4 regions of the Exiguobacterium sp. UBA3491 genome follow, and region 4 is predicted to be linked to each of the others. Evidence: riboswitches for the same ligand, from Rfam matches in the RefSeq annotation. Region 4 holds a riboswitch; each other region holds the start of a gene.
What was found. Region 4 has a riboswitch for thiamine pyrophosphate ahead of thiD (bifunctional hydroxymethylpyrimidine kinase/phosphomethylpyrimidine kinase). Riboswitches for the same ligand answer to the same signal wherever they lie in the genome.
Positions count from the first base shown of each region.

Region 1 (5,265 bases), on a different contig from region 4:
ACCTGTTCATGATTTCACTCGGTGGAATTATCGGAACAGGCTTATTTTTAGGGTCAGGATTAACGATTTCACAAGCAGGACCTCTCGGGGCGGTCCTCAGTTACATCGTGGGTGGGACCATCATGTATCTGACGATGTTATGTCTTGGAGAATTAGCGGTCTATCTGCCGGTCTCGGGGTCATTTCAGACCTATACGACCCGCTTTATCGGACCAGGGGTCGGCTTTGCCGTCGGTTGGATTTACTGGCTCGGCTGGGCTGTGACGGTCGCACTTGAAATCACAGCTGCCGGTAGTTTGATGGACCGTTGGTTTCCGAATGTGCCGGTCGTTGTCTGGTGTACCGTCTTTACGGTCTTGTTATTCGGTTTAAACGCCGTCTCCGCCAAAGCGTTCGGGGAAGCGGAATTCTGGTTCTCAAGTTTAAAGGTACTCGCCATTCTTTTCTTCATCATTCTTGGTGGCGCAGCTTGGTTTGGCTGGTTACCGATGGAAGCAGATCGTCCATCCTCATTGTTTGCAAACTTCACGGCAAGCGGTTGGTTTCCGAACGGAATTCTCGGTGTCTTGACGACGATGATTGCTGTCAACTTTGCTTTTCAGGGGACCGAATTGATCGGTGTCGCGGCTGGGGAGTCCGATACGCCTGAAAAATCGATTCCAAAAGCTATCCGGAATACAGTTTGGCGCACGTTCATTTTCTTTGTCTTATCGATCACGATCGTCGGTGCATTGATTCCGTATGAGACGGCTGGCGGAGTCAGTAGTCCATTCATCATGGTCTTTGATGCGATCGGCATCCCGTATGCCGCTGACTTGATGAACATCGTCGTCTTGACAGCACTATTATCCGTCGGGAACTCGGGATTGTATGCCGCGACCCGAATGTTATGGGCAATGGCACAAGAAGGGATGATTTCAAAGAAATTATCTTATGTTAATGCCCGTGGTGTGCCGATGCGCGCTTTACTCTTTACGATGATGTTTGCGATGTTATCGCTTCTGACAGCTTTTTTCGCAGAGGATACCGTCTTTATCTGGCTCTTGTCTTTAGCTGGACTCGGTGCTCAAGTCGGTTGGATTTCAATTTCCGCTTCGCAACTTGCGTTCCGCCGTCAGTTCATCCGAAACGGACATGATCTATCCGAACTAAAGTTCAAGACGCCATTCTATCCAGTATTACCGTTGATATCGTTGACACTTAATGTCGTTGTCCTTTTCAGTCTTGCGTTTCAAGCGGATCAACGAATTGCTTTATACATCGGTGTTCCATTTTTCCTCGTCATGTGGGGAAGCTATCATCTGTTCGTTAAAGGAAAACACCTATCGGCTCAAAGTGACATTCGAGTCGCCCCTTCCCAACTCGAAGAATAATGCCATATGAAAAGAGGCCGCGGTATCATCCACGGCCTTTTTTCATATGCTTGTTCTATTCCTTAAGTGTTCGCATCATCAATAGTTCTCCTTGATGGAGCTCTACTGTCGCTTCTGACGTACTCCATTCATTACTGACGGTCAAGGAACCTCCGACCGGAACAGGATGCATATCAAGTGGATATTTGACTCCAGCTAAACTCAAGATTGACGGCACAAGTGGAATGAAAGAAAGATAATGATAGCTTTCGGCTTCGACTGCATACGATCCTACTGCCAAATATCGCACCTCTTCCCGTTTCGTGACGAGTCGCGCTTCAGGGTATTGCTTCAATAAATACACATTTTGAACGGTCATGTCGAGTCGTCCACCTGTTGCTCCGACGATGATAGTATCATCAAACCGTTTCATCTCTGATACTGTACGAAGGGCGAGTTCGAGATCCGTCTCATCTTTCTCAGCCGGATGAACGATTGCTCCTTCAGGTACGTAACCAAGCGAATCAAAATCACCGATCGTCATGTCGCATGTCAGCCCAAACAATTCAATAGTCTGAACACCACCATCGACACCAATGATGAAATCACTAGACTGACAAAGCATCCGCAAATCAGGCACTTCTTCTTGAGGACCGGCGCACACGAGAATCGCCCGCATCTCAGATGCCTCGTGCTGAATAACGTAGTAAACGTGGCGCAGTTGTAAAGAGGAGACCCGCGACGACACCGCATAAAACATAAGATGGTACCATGTATGTCGCGTTATAAACTAATGAATATGGCACGACTGGACCTTCTGCATATTTCGCGAAGAACACGATTCCGCTGATGACATGACAGATATAACGGAGTCCTGCGCCTAATAGTGTTGCAAGGAGAACGAACGCCATCAAACGTTTCTTTTGTCCGTTACGTGCAGTTTGTCTAACCTGACGGGCGAACAGACCGCTCAGTCCGACGACACCGTATGCAATCGTGTAATCGAGTAATGGTTGGACGATCGTCAAGACTTGTGGGGCGAACATCAGTTGGATCGTACCAACAAGCGCTCCTGTGACGACACCTCCGATGACACCGTGGCGAAATGCCATGACAAAGATCGGTAACATCGCTAAGCTGATTGAACCGCCTTGTGGCATTTTAAATGGAATCAGTAAATCAAAGACGACCCCGAGACTTGCGAAGATGGCAATTTCCATCATCATTTGTAACCGTTTCATGCTATTTCCTCCTTCATTGTACGAGAGGACGCAAAAAGGCAATACGACGAACGCCGTACTGCCTGCGTGCGCCACATCCCTACGTCCGTTTGAACGGAACAGGTTCGAAGGGTTAAAGTCTAAAAGACTCCTCTCAGCCGCTTTTCAAGCGACACCCCTTGCGGTCATCATATTTCGTTTTCTCGTTCTTATTATACGGCAGCCCCTTGACGAATGCTAGTGATCGCTTCCGCATAATCTGGTGCATTGTAGATTGCTGATCCCGCGACAAGAACGTTCGCGCCGTTTTCGATGCAAAGTTTTGCTGTTTCCGGGTTGACGCCACCATCAATCTCGATTTCAAATGTCAGATCACGATCTGCTTTCATTTGTGCAAGTGATGCGAGTTTTGGCATGACATTCTCGATGAAGGCTTGTCCACCAAAGCCCGGATTGACCGTCATCAATAAGACCATATCGACATCCTCAAGGACGTGTTCAATCGTCGATAATGGCGTGTGAGGATTCAAGACGACCCCTGCTTTTGCACCGGATAGCTTGATTTGTTGTAAAACACGGTGGACGTGGTTCGTCGCTTCGACGTGGAACGTCACGATATCTGCCCCTGCCTTAACGAAATCTTCAACGAAACGTTCTGGCTGGTCAATCATTAAATGGACATCAAGGACCATATCCGTCTTTTGACGTAAACTGCTGAGCACAGGCAGTCCAAACGAGATATTCGGTACGAACTGACCATCCATGACATCGAAATGGATATAGTCCGCGCCTGCTGCCTCGACTGCTTTGACATCACGCTCAAGATTCGCAAAATCTGCTGATAAGATAGATGGTGCAATTTTAATCATCTTCAATACCTCCGGGCTCGATTCTTGATTTCGTCTATAAACATACCATAGTTCTCATAACGAGAGGACATGATTTCTTGTGCTTCGACGGCTTCCTTGACAGCACATCCGGGTTCATTCAAGTGCAAACATCCTCGATACTTACATTCGTCCTGTACAGCCACGAATTCAGGAAAACTCCACCGTACATCCTCGATTTCCATATCATACGGAAAATCAAGGTTCGAGAAACCTGGTGTATCAGCAATCAAGCCTTCGGCAAGTGGCATCAACGTGACGTGTCGTGTCGTATGCCGCCCACGTCCGAGTGATTTCGAAATCGCACTCGTCTCTAAGTCGAGTGTTGGTTCAAGTGCGTTCAAGAGCGAACTTTTCCCAACACCGGATTGTCCGGCAAGAACACTCGTTTTCCCGGCCAGTAACGGACGGACTTGCTCAACACCCGACAACGTCTCACTGGATGTCTCGATGACCGTATATCCAATCTTCCGGTAAGCGGCAATTGCCTCTCTAACTGCAGGACCTTTGACATCATCAAGCAAGTCCATCTTCGTTAACAGGATGACGGGTTGGATTTCCTTCGCTTCGATCAAGACGAGGAAACGATCGAGCAAGTGCGCTGAAAAATCAGGTTCTGCAGCCGAGACGACAAGCAACGCTTGATCGATATTCGCGACAGGCGGGCGTACTAAAAAGTTGTCCCGCTCCTTCACTTCGAGAATATACCCGGTCTCACTTTCGATATGAAGAACGACTTCGTCTCCAACGACTGGACTGATGCCGCGTTTTCGGAAATTCCCTCTTGCCCGTGAACGGACCTCTCCTTCTGGTGTCATGACATCATAAAAGCCACCCTGCAGGCGTATGATCGTTCCTTCTCGATTCTCTTCGATGCGTTGTTCCGTCATCCTATGCACTCCTTTTTCATCACATTTACTGTGCGTCTTTTGCTTGATTGTACGTGATGGTTTTTGAACGATACACCGTATCGTCTTTATAAATCGTAATCTTGCCTTCTTCTCCCGGATCAATCGTCACCGGCACGTCGAATGTCTCATCTTGGTCAATTGATTCCTCGATGACGGTCCGCTTCCCTTTCGCATCTTCCGTCTCAATCCGGATGACTTGTTTCGGTGGTTCCTCGTCCTCGTTCTCGCTGACCGCGTCATAGACGACCTTTTCAGGGAACGTCGCTGTCAACGTTTTTTCTTCCTCACCTTTTGAGATGAAGACCGTCACGGAGTCGTTCGGTTCGACTTGAGTCCCTGCTTGTGGGAATTGACGGATAACTTGATCGAGTTTCACGTCGCTAGAAAATTCTTGCTCGAACGTTCCATCGAGCCCTTTTTCGTCCAGGTAGGCTTTTGCTTCGTCACTCGATAAGTTCGTCAAATCCTTCAACTCGAAGGAAGATGTTCCTTCCGAGACGGTGATCGTAATCGTTTGTTCTTTCGCGATGACCTCCGTACCAGCCGAGATCGATTGCCGGATCACATTACCTCGCTCGATTTCATCCGACTTTTCACGTTCGACCTCGACTTTAGCGAATCCAGCCTCTTTTAACGTCTCAATCGCCTCTTTTTCAGCGTCATCTGTCACATCCGGTACTTCGACCGGAGCACTTCCGGTAGAGACGACCAAGTTGACTGTCGAGCCCTTCTTGACCTGTGCGTTTTCACGCGGTGTCTGACTGATGACGTCTCCCTCATCGACCGTATCACTGTTTCGTTCTGTCGTCTCGACAACAAATCCAAGTTTCTCAAGCTTCGTTTCCGCTTCATCTCCATCCGTTTTGACGACGGACGGTACCGTAACGGTAGGATC
Region 1 covers NZ_DFQK01000032.1:457,111-462,375, forward strand. The annotation lists gene B4F99_RS14820 (amino acid permease) at 1-1,373, shown strand, start outside; gene B4F99_RS14825 (thiamine diphosphokinase) at 1,429-2,031, opposite strand; gene thiT (energy-coupled thiamine transporter ThiT) at 2,033-2,593, opposite strand; TPP riboswitch at 2,653-2,762, opposite strand; gene rpe (ribulose-phosphate 3-epimerase) at 2,785-3,441, opposite strand; gene rsgA (ribosome small subunit-dependent GTPase A) at 3,444-4,349, opposite strand; gene pknB (Stk1 family PASTA domain-containing Ser/Thr kinase) at 4,375-5,265, opposite strand, start outside.
Region 1: it holds a riboswitch for thiamine pyrophosphate, as region 4 does, so the genes downstream of both, thiT (energy-coupled thiamine transporter ThiT) here and thiD (bifunctional hydroxymethylpyrimidine kinase/phosphomethylpyrimidine kinase) in region 4, are expected to answer to the same signal.

Region 2 (5,265 bases), on a different contig from region 4:
CGCATCGATGGCCTCCTGCTGTACCGTAGCATCCGTATATTTCCCCGTTCCAAGTAATAACCGTGATTCGAATGTCTTTTCTCCAATTTTCAACATCTTTATCCTCCTCCTACGAAATGAACGATTTCGAATGTGTCATTGTTCCGAACGACCGTTTGATCGTAAGCTCCGCGGTCGATGATCTGTCGGTTCTGTTCGACGATGACGAGTTTTTCCCCTAAGCCAAGTTGCGTGAGCATATCCTCAATCGTCTCAATCTGTTCAATGGTGTGGTCGTTGCCGTTAATCGTAATATTCATCGGACTTCCTCCTTTAGGATCAACCGTAATGTGTTTGCCAAAACTTCCGCTGTCGCCGGTGCGAGTAATATGCCATGCCGATGATGCCCCGTCGCTATAAAGATCCGCCGGGATGAATCGGCGACTCCGATATATGGCAAGCCGGACTCTGTTTGTGGTCGTACGCCTGACCAGACTTCTTCGATGACAGCATTACGGATCGGTGGATAGAGACGCTCTGCTGCTTGAAGCAGTGACGTGACTCCTGCGACACTAACACCGATCGTCTCGTCGTGCGGTAGTTCGGTCGCACCGATCAATATCCGTCCGTCCGCTTTCGGTACGAGGTAGACGGCGTCATCAAACAGGATCGAGCGTAACGGCTGACCTGCGAGACGGACTGCCAGACACTCCCCTTTGACCCCATATGTCGCAATCGAAATGCCAGCTGTATCGAGCAAGGCTTGGGACCCGCGTCCGGCAGCCACCGTCACCGTTCGTCCCGTCCACGTTCCCGTGTTCGACTCAACCCTAATGAAATCATTACTCTCCTCGATTCGCGTGACGTCCACCTGTTCTTCGATTGGTACCCCACGATTTCGTAAGACATGCATCAATGCAGTCGTTAGTCGTCGCGGATCGATTTGACCGACCGATGGAAATAAGTATTCTTGCCCATTTTGTTTCAATAAAAATGGTTGTTCCCGGTAGCCACAATCGATCCCGGTCTCGCGCGTGAGGCGTCGCGCAAGTAACGGATACAGACGGCGACTTCGCGCGGCAAGCGTATGCAATTCTTCTCTCAGCTCGATGTCCGTCGCAAGCATTCCGGCAGCCGCCCGACTCGTCCCTTGTCCGCATGTTCCGCGATCAAGGATAAGAACGGATTCGTTCTGACAAGCGAGACTGTAAGCAAGCGTCAAACCGATGACTCCACCACCGATGATGATGTGATCCGTCATACCCGTACCCCCTGATAACGCTGAATGGCAGCATGCGGGTCCGCTTGACCGAGAATACCGGATAAGACGGCGATTCCGCTTGCACCGGTCGCTGCGATTTCAGGAATGCGATCAGGAGTGATCCCGCCGATTGCGATGACTGGTTTCGTCGTGAAGGTGACAACTTGCTTCAAGGCGTCGATCCCTCGCGGTGGCACGTTTGGTTTCGACGCTGTCGGATAAATATGACCGTACAGCAGTCGGTCGGCTCCTTCCGCTTCCGCTGCAAGTGCTTCTGCCAGAGAGTGGACGGATTTCCCGATGATGAGATCCGGAAAGTGTCGCCGAACATCGCGGACACATAAGGATCGTCGCGTCAACTGCACACCGATACCAGCGACATGGGCGACGTCGACCCGGTCATGAATGGTTAATTGATCAGACGAATACCCTTTCGCAAGGAGCGCGTCAATCAGTTCTAGCAATTCTGCTGCCGACAAATTCGATTCTCGCAGATGAAGCTGATCCGTATATGGTTGAAGCGATTGAAAGGTTTCCACTCCATCGCGTGGATTGATGGATCCCGTCGAAATCAGATGTAAACGCATCATGTTCTTCCTTTCCATACGAAAAAGGACCACTCCCGATGTTGAAGGGAGTGGTCCGAAAATGCGTTGAAGCGCTAAGGATATCTAAGGTTTCGAGCCACTTCCCTCCGCTAGTACGAACTAGATCAGGTTCAAAGGGTCCGGATACTTCCGTCTCAGTCTGCTGCGAGACTCCCCTAGTGTCTTTTCGTGTTTAATTGGCTTGCCCCATTAGTCTAGCATGAGTCGCTTTGCTTCGCTAGTCCTAGTTGAGCGCTTCCACTTGCTGAACAAGCTCCGATTTCGTCGGTCGCTGTTGCTCTTGGCTGTCGGCATACGTCTGCTTTAGCTTCAGGATGCGCATTACTTTAGCATCGAGCATCGCAGGCGTCAGCGTTTTGTCTTTAACGGCTTGCATCACTTCGGTGTGGACCTTCGGATAGGCACCTGCTTCCGAAAACATCGCCATATCTGCTCCATTGACAAGTGCCTGGCGTGCCGCTTCCGCAAGACCATATCGTTTCGTGATCGCCCCCATGACAAGGTCATCCGTGATGATGACACCCTTGAATCCGAGTTGTTGACGCAAGAGGTCAGTCAAGATCGGCTTCGAGAGCGAAGATGGATTTTGATCGTCATATGCGGGATAGAGAATATGGGCGACCATCACCATCTCGGCGCCCTCTTGAATCGCTTCTTGGAACGGTAACAGTTCCGTTCGCTTCAGTTCTTCCTTTGATGCTGTCACTCTCGGCAAACCGACATGGGAATCGAGACTCGTATTGCCGTGACCGGGAAAATGTTTGACGACCGGAATCGTTCCCGTCTCTTGCATCCCATGCATCAGGGCCGTACCGAGAGTCGCGACGGTCTTCGGATCAGCACTTAACGCACGGTCGCCGATGATTGGATTGTTCGGATTGCTATTGACGTCAAGGACCGGTGCGAAGTCCATGTTGAATCCATAAAATCGTGACAGGTGACCGAGCGTACGTCCGACATCTTCCATTTTTGCAGCATCTGCACCTTGCGCCATCCGTTGACTCGTCGGGAGACGTAATCGTTGATCCGGTACCCGGCTGACCCGTCCGCCCTCTTCATCAACCCCGACGAAAACATACGGTTTTTGGTTCGTTTCTTGAATGGCACGCGTGAACGTCAAGAGTTGATCTTCTGACGTAATATTCCCACCAAGCAGTAAGACCCCACCGATCGCATGCGTCTGCAACAATTTCCGGTCAGCTGCTGAAAGTTCCGTTCCGGCAACTCCGATATAGAGCAATTGATCAATCTTTTCTGACGTCGACATCGCTTCAAGTTGCTGCTTTAATCGTGCTTGTTGCTGTTCTTCCTTTGTCGGCTCAGGCTTTGATTTCTTCGCCTCCGTCGGTTGCTTCGTTGCTGGTTGTGATGGTTTCGTTGGTTTCGTTGGTTCCGTCGTCTCCTGCGCACACCCTGCAAGCAACAGGCAACCGATCAGTGCTACTTTCTTCACAAAGGATCCTCGCTCCGGACACCATTGATGGAATAATAGACGGAAATCTCTGCGTTCAAGGATTGCGAGACCGAACAATATTTATCTTTTGATAACGAGATGGCGCGACGGACCTTATCTTCCGGGAGATCACCTTCAAGCCGGTAATGAATCGAGATCGACGTAAAGCGCCGCGGATGATCCTCTGCCCGTTCCCCTTCGATATCCATTTCGAAATGAGTAATCGTCAAGCGCATCTTCTCTAAAATCGAGACGATATCGATTCCAGTACAGCCGGCAACGGCATGTAGCAGCAGTTCAGTCGGTCGTGGTGCTTGATTTTCGCCACCGTTCTCCGGTGCTGCATCCATCGCAAGATGATGCCCTGATTCCGTCTGTCCACTAAACCCCATCTGTTTGTTCCATGTCACTGTCGCTTGCATCGTTTCCACTCCTTTGTCAGTAGTCTTCTACTGTAGTATACGCAAAAAATAGCAAGCCTGGAAATTCACACGCTATTTCGAATAATGGTTCTTTTCCCGAATTCTCGCTTTGCGATACCCGACGAAATCGTTTCATGCTATCCTGTTACTCATAGTTTCGCGCGCAAGCGCCAGAATTGAGGAATCATCCATGTCACCTACTACTCGTTTAAGTCGACGCGATTGGCTGTTGATCGCCACGTTGTCTCTCCTGACGTTCGTTCTCGGAACAAGCGAATTCGTCATCGTCGGGATCCTCGCTGAAATCTCCTCAGCCCTTGATATCACGATCGCAACAGCCGGTACGCTCGTCTCGGCATTTGCCATCTCCTTTGCAATTGGTACACCGATTGTCATGTCGCTGACCGGTCACCTGGAACGGCGTCGCCTGATCCTACGTCTGTTACTCGCTTGGGTCTTACTGAACCTTGCCAGTAGTTTTGCTTCAAGTTACGAAGTATTGCTCGCAACCCGCATCCTGACTGCCATCCTGACCGGTGTCTTGATCTCGCTCGCAATGGTCGTCGCAAGCGATGGCGTACCTGTCGCGAAGCGCGGTGTCGCCGTTTCGTTCATTTTTGGTGGTTTTACACTCGCGAACGTCCTCGGTGTTCCGATCGGTACGTTCATCGGTCAACACGCTGGCTTCGCAGCCACGTTTTGGCTGACGACAGTCATGGGAATGATTGCGTTCCTCGCTGTGTGGAAGATCGTTCCCGTCCAGCAATCGACGGGCTCCGGTTCAATCAAGGAGCAGCTTGGATTGCTCGCTAATCCACGGATCCTGATTGCCTTCTTCATTCCGTCGTTCGGCTTCGGAGCAACTTACGTCGTCTACACGTACCTCGTGCCGATCCTGCAAACGGAACTCGGCATCGCGAAGACATGGATTAGTCCGATCCTGCTCGCTTATGGTGTCGTCTCGATCTTCAGTAACATCCTTGCCGGCAAGATTGCAAGCAAAAATCCGATGGGTCGCTTACGGTTCGTCTTCGTCGTGCAAGCAATCGTCCTTGCTGCATTATACTTCACGACAGTATCCCTTCCGCTTGGTCTGTTCAACATCGCCTTGATGTCGTTGATGTCGATTTTACTAACGACTTCGACACAGATCTACTTGATCGACCTTGCTGAAAAGTTCAATCCGGAAGCAAAAGGACTCGCCGCTTCCTTGATGCCGGTTGCGAGTAACGTCGGTATTGCTTTTGGTTCGGCACTCGGTGGCATCGTCTATGCGAACGGTCCGATGATGAACACGGCACTCGTCGGTGGACTGGTTGCGCTTGTCGCTGCTTTATTAACTGCAATCAGTCATCGTCTCGATCAGCGGTCATGAACGGCTACCTTATCCTTTTTTGTAACAGGTCGATGACGGTTCGATGACGTTATGATGATAGTCCCCATCTTACTGATGATTTTTCAGTATGATGGGGACTATGTTGTAGTAGAGGAGTGTCTGAAAGTGAAAGCATTACACATCATCGGCATCAGTTTATTGACGAT
Region 2 covers NZ_DFQK01000012.1:296,142-301,406, reverse strand. The annotation lists gene B4F99_RS04610 (thiazole synthase) at 1-96, opposite strand, end outside; gene thiS (sulfur carrier protein ThiS) at 99-299, opposite strand; gene B4F99_RS04600 (FAD-dependent oxidoreductase) at 296-1,240, opposite strand; gene B4F99_RS04595 (thiamine phosphate synthase) at 1,237-1,827, opposite strand; TPP riboswitch at 1,913-2,015, opposite strand; gene nagZ (beta-N-acetylhexosaminidase) at 2,072-3,301, opposite strand; gene B4F99_RS04585 (OsmC family protein) at 3,298-3,723, opposite strand; gene B4F99_RS04580 (MFS transporter) at 3,914-5,098, shown strand; gene B4F99_RS04575 (DoxX family membrane protein) at 5,225-5,265, shown strand, end outside.
Region 2: it holds a riboswitch for thiamine pyrophosphate, as region 4 does, so the genes downstream of both, B4F99_RS04595 (thiamine phosphate synthase) here and thiD (bifunctional hydroxymethylpyrimidine kinase/phosphomethylpyrimidine kinase) in region 4, are expected to answer to the same signal.

Region 3 (5,265 bases), on a different contig from region 4:
GAATATGCAGGCGATCGCCGACAATTTTACGGAATCAGAAGCCGTTCTGAAAACATTTGACGCCGGTGTCGACATCGCGCTCATGCCGACGATTCTTCGTTCCGAGCAGGATGTCATAAAACTCGACCAGATTTTTAAGGACGTGATTGCGGCAGTCAAAGACGGACGTCTGTCAGAGGAACGGATTGATCAATCGGTCGAGCGGATCCTGACGCTGAAGGCAGAACGCGGAATATGGAATGGCACGACGGATACGACATCCTTAGCTGATAAACTCGCGCAAGCGAACCAAATCGTCGGTAGTCCCGAACATAAAGCAAAAGAACGCGCGATGACGGAAGCCGCGGTCACACTCCTGAAAAATGATCAGCGGACGTTACCCTTCAAGCCGAAAAAGAATGCAAACGTTCTTGTGATCGCCCCTGCGACGGATCAAACGGACAGCATGAAAAAGACGATTGCTTCCCTGCCTAAGAACCGGAACTGGCACGTAACGACAGCGAATTACTCGGCTACTACGCTACCGCTCGACCAAAACCCGACACTACGGGCACAACTCGATGCAGCAGATTACATCATCGTTGGTTCAAACGTCAATACGAGTGCCAAACTACTGCCTACTGCACCAGAGCAAGCGATTCCAGCTTCAATCTTCCGGTATGCGAAACAAACAAATACACCATCCGTCTTGCTCAGTCTCCGTAATCCATACGATGTCGCCGTTCAACCGGACGCACCGGCACACGTCCTCGTCTATGGTTTTAAAGAGGATCCGAACGGACCGGACTCTGAAGCAGGCAATCTGAAATCAGCGGGACCGAACCTCCCTGCTGGTATTCGAGCAATTTTCGGAACGTTCAAACCGCAAGGCACCTTACCAGTTGATGTGCCGGTCTTTCAGAACGGTGTCTTTACCGATCAACTGCATCTCGAATTCGGTGATGGCTTTAAAAACTGGAAAAAATGAGAACATGATACACAAAAGACCGAGCCCCCTTTAAAGGATGCCTCGGTCTTTTAATGATTGATACGGATATTCCGCTTCTTCTTTCGCACGATGGTAGACGCGGTATAACCAATAGGTCAGTAATGCATAGACGACAATGACAAGAACAGCAGAAATGTAGCTCCCCATGCTATATGCTACCTTGAAGTTTCGAGTCGTAGCGGATATACCGGACAACACGATTAAAGTTGGAATGATATATCCAATAAATCTTACTTTGACTTTACCCAGCATTCGTTGCACGGCATACGCGGCGCTGATTGCGAGTACGATCACGATGATCTCCATTTCTACCCCTACTTCCGCTAAATGTTATACCTAATTCTACCATCTATCCGTTTAAGAAGATACCGTCCATGCTGGAATCGTCTCGTAAATCGACGTAAACGTTTCTTCCGTCCATCCCATATGCCAAAACAGCAACTCATAATAACAGCTCGTCACGAAATGCCGTTTCATCCGCTCTCGTTCAGCCGAGCTTGCTTGTTCCGCCAACGCATCAAGCCGTGCAATCTGTTCAAAGACGACCTTTTCGAACCATTCCGAACTATATGTGTCGATCCATTGCTGATAGATTTTTTCATCCGGTGTACACGTCAATAATTGTTGTCCAACTTCATAATACAACCAGTAACATGGCAAGATGGCAGCAATCGTCTCACCAAGCGTCCCTTCACTCGCATGATGCATGTGGGAGACGTAAGCATATGCTGTCGGTGCCGGTTCAAATGCTTCAAGATCTGCTTCTGTGATACCGAGCGGCTCAAAAAATGATTGATGTAAGCTCAACTCTGCCTCGTAAGTCGAAGTAGCATGCTCGGCAAGTGTCGCGATCGTCGCGAAGTCGTCTGCTTTTGACGCTGCCTTCGCTTGAATCTTCGCAAAGTGTTTTAAATAATAGGCATCCTGCATGACGTAATGCCGAAATTTCGAGAGCGGTAACGTCCCCTCCCCGATTCCTTGAACGAATGGGTGGGTAAAACTACTGTCCCAATACGCTTGTGCCGCTTGCTTGATTTCTTGTGTGAATGTCATGATCTCATCCTCCTCTTTTTTATGAAACGAAAAAACACCACCCCGAAACACACGGGCATGGCGCAAGAAGAACAAGACTTGACGCCACTTCCCTCCGTAAGTACGAACTTAATCAGGTTCAAAGGGTCCGAACGTCTTCGTTCGTCTCAGTCGGTCAACCGACTCCCCTAGTGGTCATTATTCGATTCAAATCCACTATAGCATGCTGAAAATGGAAGTCAAGTTGTCCTCTTTTCGCTATACTATGGAGTGTCAGAAGGCGGATATCGTCTCCATCTACAGACCGATTCCGAACTCCTTTCGTTCTCGTACACTAATTTTAGTACCTGATACTATAGTTCATTCTGTTACTTACAATTGGAGGAATTCATTATGCATACACCAACAAAAATCATGGCGTCAGCCGTTATCGCTTCTGCTTTATTACTTCCGACAGCCGCATCCGCTGAGCAAGTCGTTGATAAAACAATCGTCACTCTCGGGGAGTCGCTCGGCGCAAAGGATAAGGCTTGGGTGCTTTCCCGTCTCAATGCACCGGAAGGCATCACGCCGATCATCGCCACTTCTGCTGACGAAGAAAAATATCTCGGGAAAAACATTCCCCAGTCGCAAAAAGGTGGCAACATGTATTCATCCGCTAAAATCGAATTGACGGAAAAAGGTGACGGACTTTCCGTTGCGACGGAAAACATTACGTGGGTGACGAAGGATATGTACTTGAACGCTCTCGTCACGGCAGGTGTCAAAGATGCCGACATCACGATCACTTCTCCTTATAAAGTGACTGGAACATCAGCACTGACAGGAATCATGAAAGCCTATGATCAAACTTCGGCTGAGACCGGAATCAAGCTGAGTGACGAACGGAAAGATTTAGCACAGCAAGAATTATCGGTCACTTCAGACGTCGGGAAGACAGTCGGGACAGATAAAGTCGCTGATTTGATGAATGAGATCAAGGCCGAAATCGCGAATCAAAAACCGGAAACAAAAGTCGAGATCGAAAACCTGATCGTCCAAGTCATTCAAAACAACAACATCCAACTGTCTGATGCACAGATGGATCGGTTGACGAATCTATTCAATCAAATGGAGCAAGCGAACATCAACTGGGGGCAAATCGAGAGTGGACTAAAAAATGCTGGTCAAGACATCCATGCGTTTGCAACGTCCGAGGAGACAAAAGGATTCTTCGCTAAATTATTTGATGGTCTGAGTGACTTCTTCAGCTCGATTGCTGGTGTGTTCAAATAATTCAGACTTCCGCAATTAACAAGATAATGGTAAACTGATTGTATCTGAAACGAAAGGTGGTGTGAAATGATGGACTTTGCTGCGTGCAAACATTGGTTAATGGAACAATTGTATCTGTTGCGCGCGATTTTTCATGGAATGGCGTTCTAAGGCACCCGTCTGCCCTTTTTAGAACTTCATGATTGAAAAATACAGCAAAGCGCATCTTTCACACACTAGGGAGAGTGCTATTTGCGCTCTCCTTTTTTAATGCGCGCGAAAGGATCAACTCATTATGATGATTTGCGACATTCAACATCTGACAAAACAATTCGGAGGCGAAACGATCTTAACGGACGTTTCCCTCTTCTTAAACGAACACGATCGTGTCGGTCTGATTGGACGAAACGGGAGTGGTAAAACGACATTACTCCGCTTACTTGCTCGCCTTGACCAACCGGACGGTGGCGTCATCTATCAAAAGAACGGTTTGACGATTGGCTACTTGGAACAACTTCCCACTTATGCCGAAACGATGACCGGACTCGACGTCCTTTGGACGGCGTTTGAAGAGATCCTCGCAATCCGTTCTCGGATGCAACAGTTGGAGCTTTTGATGGCGACAGCGCCAGATGATCTGGATGCACTACTCGTTCGATATGCGGAAGCGACAAATGCATTCGAACAAAAAGATGGCTATCTACTCGACTCGAAGATCGAGCGCATGGTGAACGGATTACATTTACGTCCGTTACTCACTCGCCCTTTCCATCAGTTGAGCGGCGGTGAGCAAACTAAGATTTGCCTCGGTCGCATGTTGCTGATGGAACCACACCTCCTAATCCTTGATGAGCCGACGAACCATCTTGATTTAGCTGCCGTTGAATGGTTAGAACAATTCTTACGGGACTACACTGGAACTATCCTGCTCGTCTCTCACGACCGGGTCTTCTTAGACGCCGTCGTCACCTCGATCGTCGAGCTTGAAGATGGTGAACTGACCTCCTATCTAGGGAACTACAGTGCGTTCGTCGTCGAACGAGAACGTCGCTTGATGGAACAGTTCCACGCCTATCAGGAACAACAGAAAAAAATCAAGAAGATGAAGGAAGCGATTCGTCGACTACGGCAGTGGGCAAACGAAGCATCTCCACCGAGTGAGAAATTATTCCGTAAAGCAAAATCGATGGAGCGGGCACTCGAGCGAATCGAACGGATCAAACGACCGCAACTCGAAGCCAAAACCGCTGATGTCTCTTTTTCTTCTACCGATCATACGAGTCAAGTCGTCTTTCGCGCTGAAGAGCTCTCTTTCGCTTACGATTCCCGTCGCATTTTCGATGTTGTCTCGTTCGAAATCATGGCTCAAGATCGGGTCGCGATCGTCGGAACGAATGGGAGCGGGAAATCGACGTTGCTCGCACTGTTGCTTGATGAATTGTCACCAGACGCAGGCACGCTCACGCGTGGACCATCGAACCGGATCGGTTACTTGTCCCAGCATGCCCATTTCGAGGAGGATGCTCGCTTAATCGACTGGTTTAGAGACCGCATTGCCGTTCCAGAAGCGGAAGCCCGCCATATTCTTGCCCGGTTCCTGTTTTTTGGACCGACTGTCTTTCGGTCTATTTTGTCACTAAGCGGAGGAGAACGTGTTCGATTGCAGCTTGCCGTACTCGTTCATTCGTCGATCAACGTTTTGATTCTCGATGAGCCGACGAACCATCTCGATATTGAATCAAGAGAGACACTCGAAGAAGCACTCGAGAATTTTTCTGGTACATTGATTGCCGTCTCACACGACCGCTATTTCTTGAATCGGCTTTTTCCGCAGATCCTGTGGCTCGAAAATGGTCTGACGCGTTATCATGGTACGTATACGTATGCTCAACAGAAGCGTACTGAGTTCGCTACGTCTTCCTCACTCCACGTAACCCCTCAAAAACCAAAACGCTTGTCACAATACGAGTTAGAAGTGCAGATCGAGCGGC
Region 3 covers NZ_DFQK01000022.1:19,093-24,357, forward strand. The annotation lists partial or broken gene B4F99_RS08730 (glycoside hydrolase family 3 N-terminal domain-containing protein) at 1-967, shown strand, start outside; gene B4F99_RS08735 (hypothetical protein) at 998-1,294, opposite strand; gene tenA (thiaminase II) at 1,346-2,041, opposite strand; TPP riboswitch at 2,114-2,220, opposite strand; gene B4F99_RS08745 (DUF1002 domain-containing protein) at 2,414-3,295, shown strand; gene abc-f (ribosomal protection-like ABC-F family protein) at 3,570-5,265, shown strand, end outside.
Region 3: it holds a riboswitch for thiamine pyrophosphate, as region 4 does, so the genes downstream of both, tenA (thiaminase II) here and thiD (bifunctional hydroxymethylpyrimidine kinase/phosphomethylpyrimidine kinase) in region 4, are expected to answer to the same signal.

Region 4 (5,265 bases):
ACCGATATCCCAAACGATTCGATTTTGATCGACCGCACGTACACCGATATCGATGATCTTCGTACTCTCCAATCGATTCCTATAACGCTTACGTAATCGAGCAGGAATCGGGAGACGAAGCAGTATTCGATAATAGATGTCTAAGTGGGTGTGTCCCCAAATTTCTGTAGCGATCGAACTTGTCTTGATATACAACGGACGTTTGTAGCGTCTTTCATACTTTTCCTTCAGCAAGAGAGCCATTTCATAAGATACACGATTAGGACGCGGAAATAAAATTTTCCCCAAATGGTAGATCCCCCGATTATCCACGCGAATGATTTGTGGTTCCAATCGATACCGGATCCAATAGCCCCGAAAACGGATCGTCTGCCATTTCAATACAATCACCTCTGAACGGATTATACCCTGTTCTGAAGAGATTGATGCCATTCCCGTACAGCATCTGTCATATGTTGTGCAGCACGCCGTCGATCTTCTTTAGCAAAAATTTCCGAGATGACCGCATATCCTTCTAATGGGATAGGAAGAGAAGCGACATTCGTTGCCGTAATTCCGCCAATGCCAATTAAAGGTAAGCGCACGGCTTCGCGAATCGCTTGAAGCATCGTGTGTGGCATCGAGTCGGCGTCTGCTTTCGATGACGTCGCAAATAGAGAACCTACACCTAAATAAGATGCTCCATCTCGTTCTGCTTCAATCGCTTGCGCGACGGTTGCTACCGATACGCCGATCACAGTGTTCGGTAAGAGACGTCGCGCTGCGGTTAGAGGAATATCTTCTTGTCCGATATGCAAACCAGCTCCGACAAGTAACGCAATATCAATTCGGTCATTGATAATCAAAGGAACATCATGACGATCCGTCAGTCTCTTTAACCGGACTGCCTGTTCGAAGAATTCCTTTCCCTGCGCTGTTTTTTCCCGTAATTGTATAATCGTTGCACCACCTAAAATCGCTTCTTCAACGACCGTTTCGATTGCAACTCCCGGATGATATCGACGATCTGTCACCGCATAAATGGAATAATCAATTGACATGTTCTACCACCTCCATCAAATCTTGCTCCGTCATCAGACTGATTGCATTGAACAACTCTCGTTTGAAATTACCTAGACCTTTTTCTGATGCTGCCTGTTCTCCTGCTTTTCCCATGATAAATGTTCCGTGGACTGCTGCCTCAAACGCAGAATATCCTGCACCAAGAAAACTCGCAATCAAAGAAGCTGTCATACACCCCGTACCTGTGACGTCTCCGAGACGCGGCGTACCTACTTGTAGTTCCACTTCGCGCATGCCATCCGTGATGTAGTCGATTGGACCTGTGACGACAATGACGGACTTTTGTTTACGAGCGAATGCACGAATGATTTCTCGATCCATGATCTCATCACTAGCAGCATCGACTCCTTTTGTTCGTCCATTCTCCCCAAGCAATGTCTTGATTTCTGAAGCATTTCCTTTAACGACCGTACATCCGAGTCTACTCAATTCTTTTGAAAAGGACGTACGCAATGATGTGGCTCCCGCTCCAACTGGATCAAGGATGATCGGAACGTTCAAGCGTCTCGCTTCGCTTGCGGCGAGTCGTTGAGCTGCTTGCATGTCTGCATCAATTGTTCCAATGTTCAAGACAAGAGCTTGCGCGAGTCGAACCATCTCTTCCACTTCGCGAATATCCTCCGCCATGACTGGAGATGCGCCAACGGCAAGTGTGACATTGGCGCAATCATTGATCGTGACTGTGTTCGTCAAATGATGAATGAGTGGTTTGTGTTTAAGAATGGTCGTAAACATGTGAATCCCTCCAAAGTGAATGAAAATGATGTGTCGGTCCAATCCCTTGTCCGAGAGCAAATCCATGACGAATCGCCTCTGTAACATACTTCTTGGCCTGACGTACACTGTCCGGTAAAGCTTCTCCAAGTGCCATCCGTGCCGCAATCGCTGCAGATAAGGTACAGCCTGTTCCGTGAGTATGTTGATTATCTAACCGATCTGATGTGAAACGGTATTCTTCTTGCCCGTCCCATAATAAATCCGTGGCAGCTCCCGGTAGATGTCCACCTTTTAGCAAGACAGCTCCAGTCTTCATAGCCAACTGATGCATCGCCAGTCGCATCTCCTCTAGATTAGTAACTGATTGCCCTGTTAAGCGCTCTGCTTCCGGTAAATTTGGTGTGACGAGTGTCGCAAGTGGCAGTAACTCCGCGATTAGTGCTTCCTCTGCCTCCGTCCGCAATAGGGCATGCCCGCCTTTTGCGACCATGACAGGGTCTAGTATGATTGGAACTGTCTGTTTGCGAAGATGTGTTGCAATGACGTGAATCGTTTGTGCATTCGAGACCATACCGATTTTGATAGCATCCACACGAATATCTGAAAAGATTGAAGCTAATTGGGCATCAACGATTTCCGATGATAACTCTTCTACTGCTTGAACGCCCAGTGTATTTTGAGCCGTTACCGCTGTCAAAACACTCATCCCATAAACGCCCAATGCTGAAAATGTCTTTAAATCTGCCTGAATTCCAGCTCCACCACCGGAGTCAGATCCCGCAATCGTCAATACATGTTTCATATTTTTCTCACCTTTCCATCGAGCAATGTAAGGGAGTTGTTACCGACAAAAAAAGCGTCGACCGCTGTAAAAAAGCAGTCGACGCTATACGAAATCGTTATCCAACCATTTCGGTATCCGTTCGGCTCAACTTTCCTACGCTGGTATTATCCAGTTCAGGTAATAGGGTCGAAAACAGATTGGTTTTCCTCTCAGCCGGATTCCTCCAGCTCCCCTAGTTGCTCAAGTATTCATTTCGCCTTAACTGTAGCATAGCGGCAAGAAAAAAACGAGCCGAAGCTCGTTTTGAATTATAGATATGCTAATGGATTAACTGCATTCAGAGGAGAAGAGGCACTGTACTGATAGCCTCCGACATGTAGTTCGAAATGCAAGTGTGGTCCTGTTGAATTCCCAGTACTACCAAGTGTTCCAACTTGCTGACCTTGAGAAACTGTTTGTCCTGCATGAACAGATAACGAACTCATATGAGCGTAGACTGTCGTATAGACTTTCCCGTCAAGGAAGTGAGAAATCATGACGTGATTTCCATAAGGCCCACCACCTGAAGCTGTAATGACCGTTCCAGCTGCTGCTGCGACGATTGGTGAGCCGACCGAACCACTGAAATCGACACCATTATGGAACGTATAGCCGTTCGCACCGCTTGCTGGTCCAAACCCTTGTGATACGCCACCAGAAGATGGACGAACGAATTTCCCACCGCTCGAAACAACGGGTGAAGCAACTGAAGTAGGTGATTCTGAACTCTTACCTGCTTGTTTTGCTGCTTGAGCATTCGCTTTAGCGGCTTTTTCAGCTGCTGCTTTCTCGGCTGCTGCTCTTTCAGCCGCCACTTTAGCTGCTGCCTTCGCTGCCGCAATCGCACGTTCTTGAGCTTCAAGTGTCGCTTGTAGTTCTTTCGCGTCTAGAAGTTCTGTCGTAAACTTCGTCTTACTTTTTCTTAATTTTTTAAGCGTAGCACTGCGTTCTTTCATTTGAACTTTCAACGCTTTTTTTTGTTCGATTAATGTTTTCTTCTCTTCAACCTGCTTCGCCTTTTTTTCAACGAGCGCTTGTTTTGCTTCCGCTAGCTTTTGTTGGGTTGCGATGTAATCCGAAATCATTTTATCATCTTGCTCCGCGATTTTTTTCCCTGCCATGACACGACTAAATAAATCACCTAAATCCTTCGATCCAAAAATGACTTCTTCCCATTTGATTGAGTTTCCATCGTTTTCTTGGAAGACACGTAGACGATCACCGAGTAGTTCTTCTTGTTTTTTCAACATCTCTTCGTAGCGAACGATGTCTGCTTTTAATTCATCGATTCGCAAATTCAATTTCTCGATTTGTTTATTTTTTTCGGAAATCTGAAAAATCTTTTCGTTGATCGCTGCATCGATTCGATTGATTTGACGTTGTTCTTTCGAAATTTTCGACTCTTGTTTTTTAATTGCTTTTTCTAATTTACGTTGTTCTGCGGCATTTTCAGCCTTTTTTTCTTTGATCGTTGCTGCCGCAATTGGTTGTGTTCCTGTTATAAGTAATGCTCCTAAAACAATGGTAGAAATTAGTTTTTTTAGCATATATCGTTTTCCTCACTTATGTTTTTCATATTTTATTATAGTATTCAAGTTTCTCTCACATCTGAAATAGATTATAGCACCCTAATCGTTTCAAAAAAATTTCATTTACATTTCAAATGAAAACGTTTTTTGTAATATAATCATTTATTTTTTGAAAATCGCAAAAAAAGAACCGCTGCATAAGCAACGATTCTTTACTGTTTAAAACATCGTCATTGGGTTCACTGAGCTAGCTGGACCAGTTGCACTATAGCTGTATCCACCGACGTGGATTTCAAAGTGTAAGTGTGGACCAGTTGAATTCCCAGTGCTTCCACGTAAACCGATTTGTTCACCTTGACTGACGCGTTGACCTGCGTGAGCATTGAGTGCGCTCATATGAGCATACAATGTTGTGTACGTTTTACCGTTTAATTGGTGGGCAATCATGATGTGGTTTCCGTAAGGACCACCACCTGATGCTGTAATGACTGTTCCTGTTGCAGCTGCAACGATTGGAGTTCCAACCGGACCACCAAAGTCGATCCCGTTATGGAACGTATAACCGTTTTCTCCACCTGCTGAGCCATAGCCTTGCGTGACAGCCCCAACCGTTGGATGGATGAACAGACCACCGGATGATGGTGACGGTTTAGGTGTCGCAGGTGCTGACGGTGTTGGCGCAGCTGGTGCTGGCGCAGGTGTAGATGCTTTTGGAGTCGATTGTTTCGTCGAACCAGAAGGTTTCGCGGCTTGCGACGCTTTCTCTTGTGCTGCCTGCTGAGCCGCTGCTTCTTTAGCTGCTTGTTGCTCAGCTTCTTTTTGAGCCGCTGCTTGAGCTGCTTCAGCTTCTGCTCGCGCTTTTGCTTCACGTGCTGCTTGAGCTTGACGCTCTTTTTCGATCCGTGCTTCACGTTCACGTGCTGCCTTTTCAGCTGCAATCGCTTTTTCTTGAGCAATCAGAATTTGCTGGACTTCTTTTGCATCCATCAATTGTGTTTCAAATTTCTCTTTTTTCTTACGTAATTCTTTTAAGCGTTTGTTTCGCTCTTTTAATTGCGATTCAAGTTCTGCTTGTTGGCGTTTCAATTCTTGCTTTTCAACAACCAATTGTGCTTTCTTGTCTTTCACTTCTTG
Region 4 covers NZ_DFQK01000030.1:117,553-122,817, forward strand. The annotation lists gene B4F99_RS11860 (hypothetical protein) at 1-288, opposite strand, end outside; gene thiE (thiamine phosphate synthase) at 402-1,040, opposite strand; gene thiM (hydroxyethylthiazole kinase) at 1,030-1,797, opposite strand; gene thiD (bifunctional hydroxymethylpyrimidine kinase/phosphomethylpyrimidine kinase) at 1,778-2,581, opposite strand; TPP riboswitch at 2,697-2,807, opposite strand; gene B4F99_RS11880 (murein hydrolase activator EnvC family protein) at 2,872-4,149, opposite strand; gene B4F99_RS11885 (murein hydrolase activator EnvC family protein) at 4,351-5,265, opposite strand, start outside.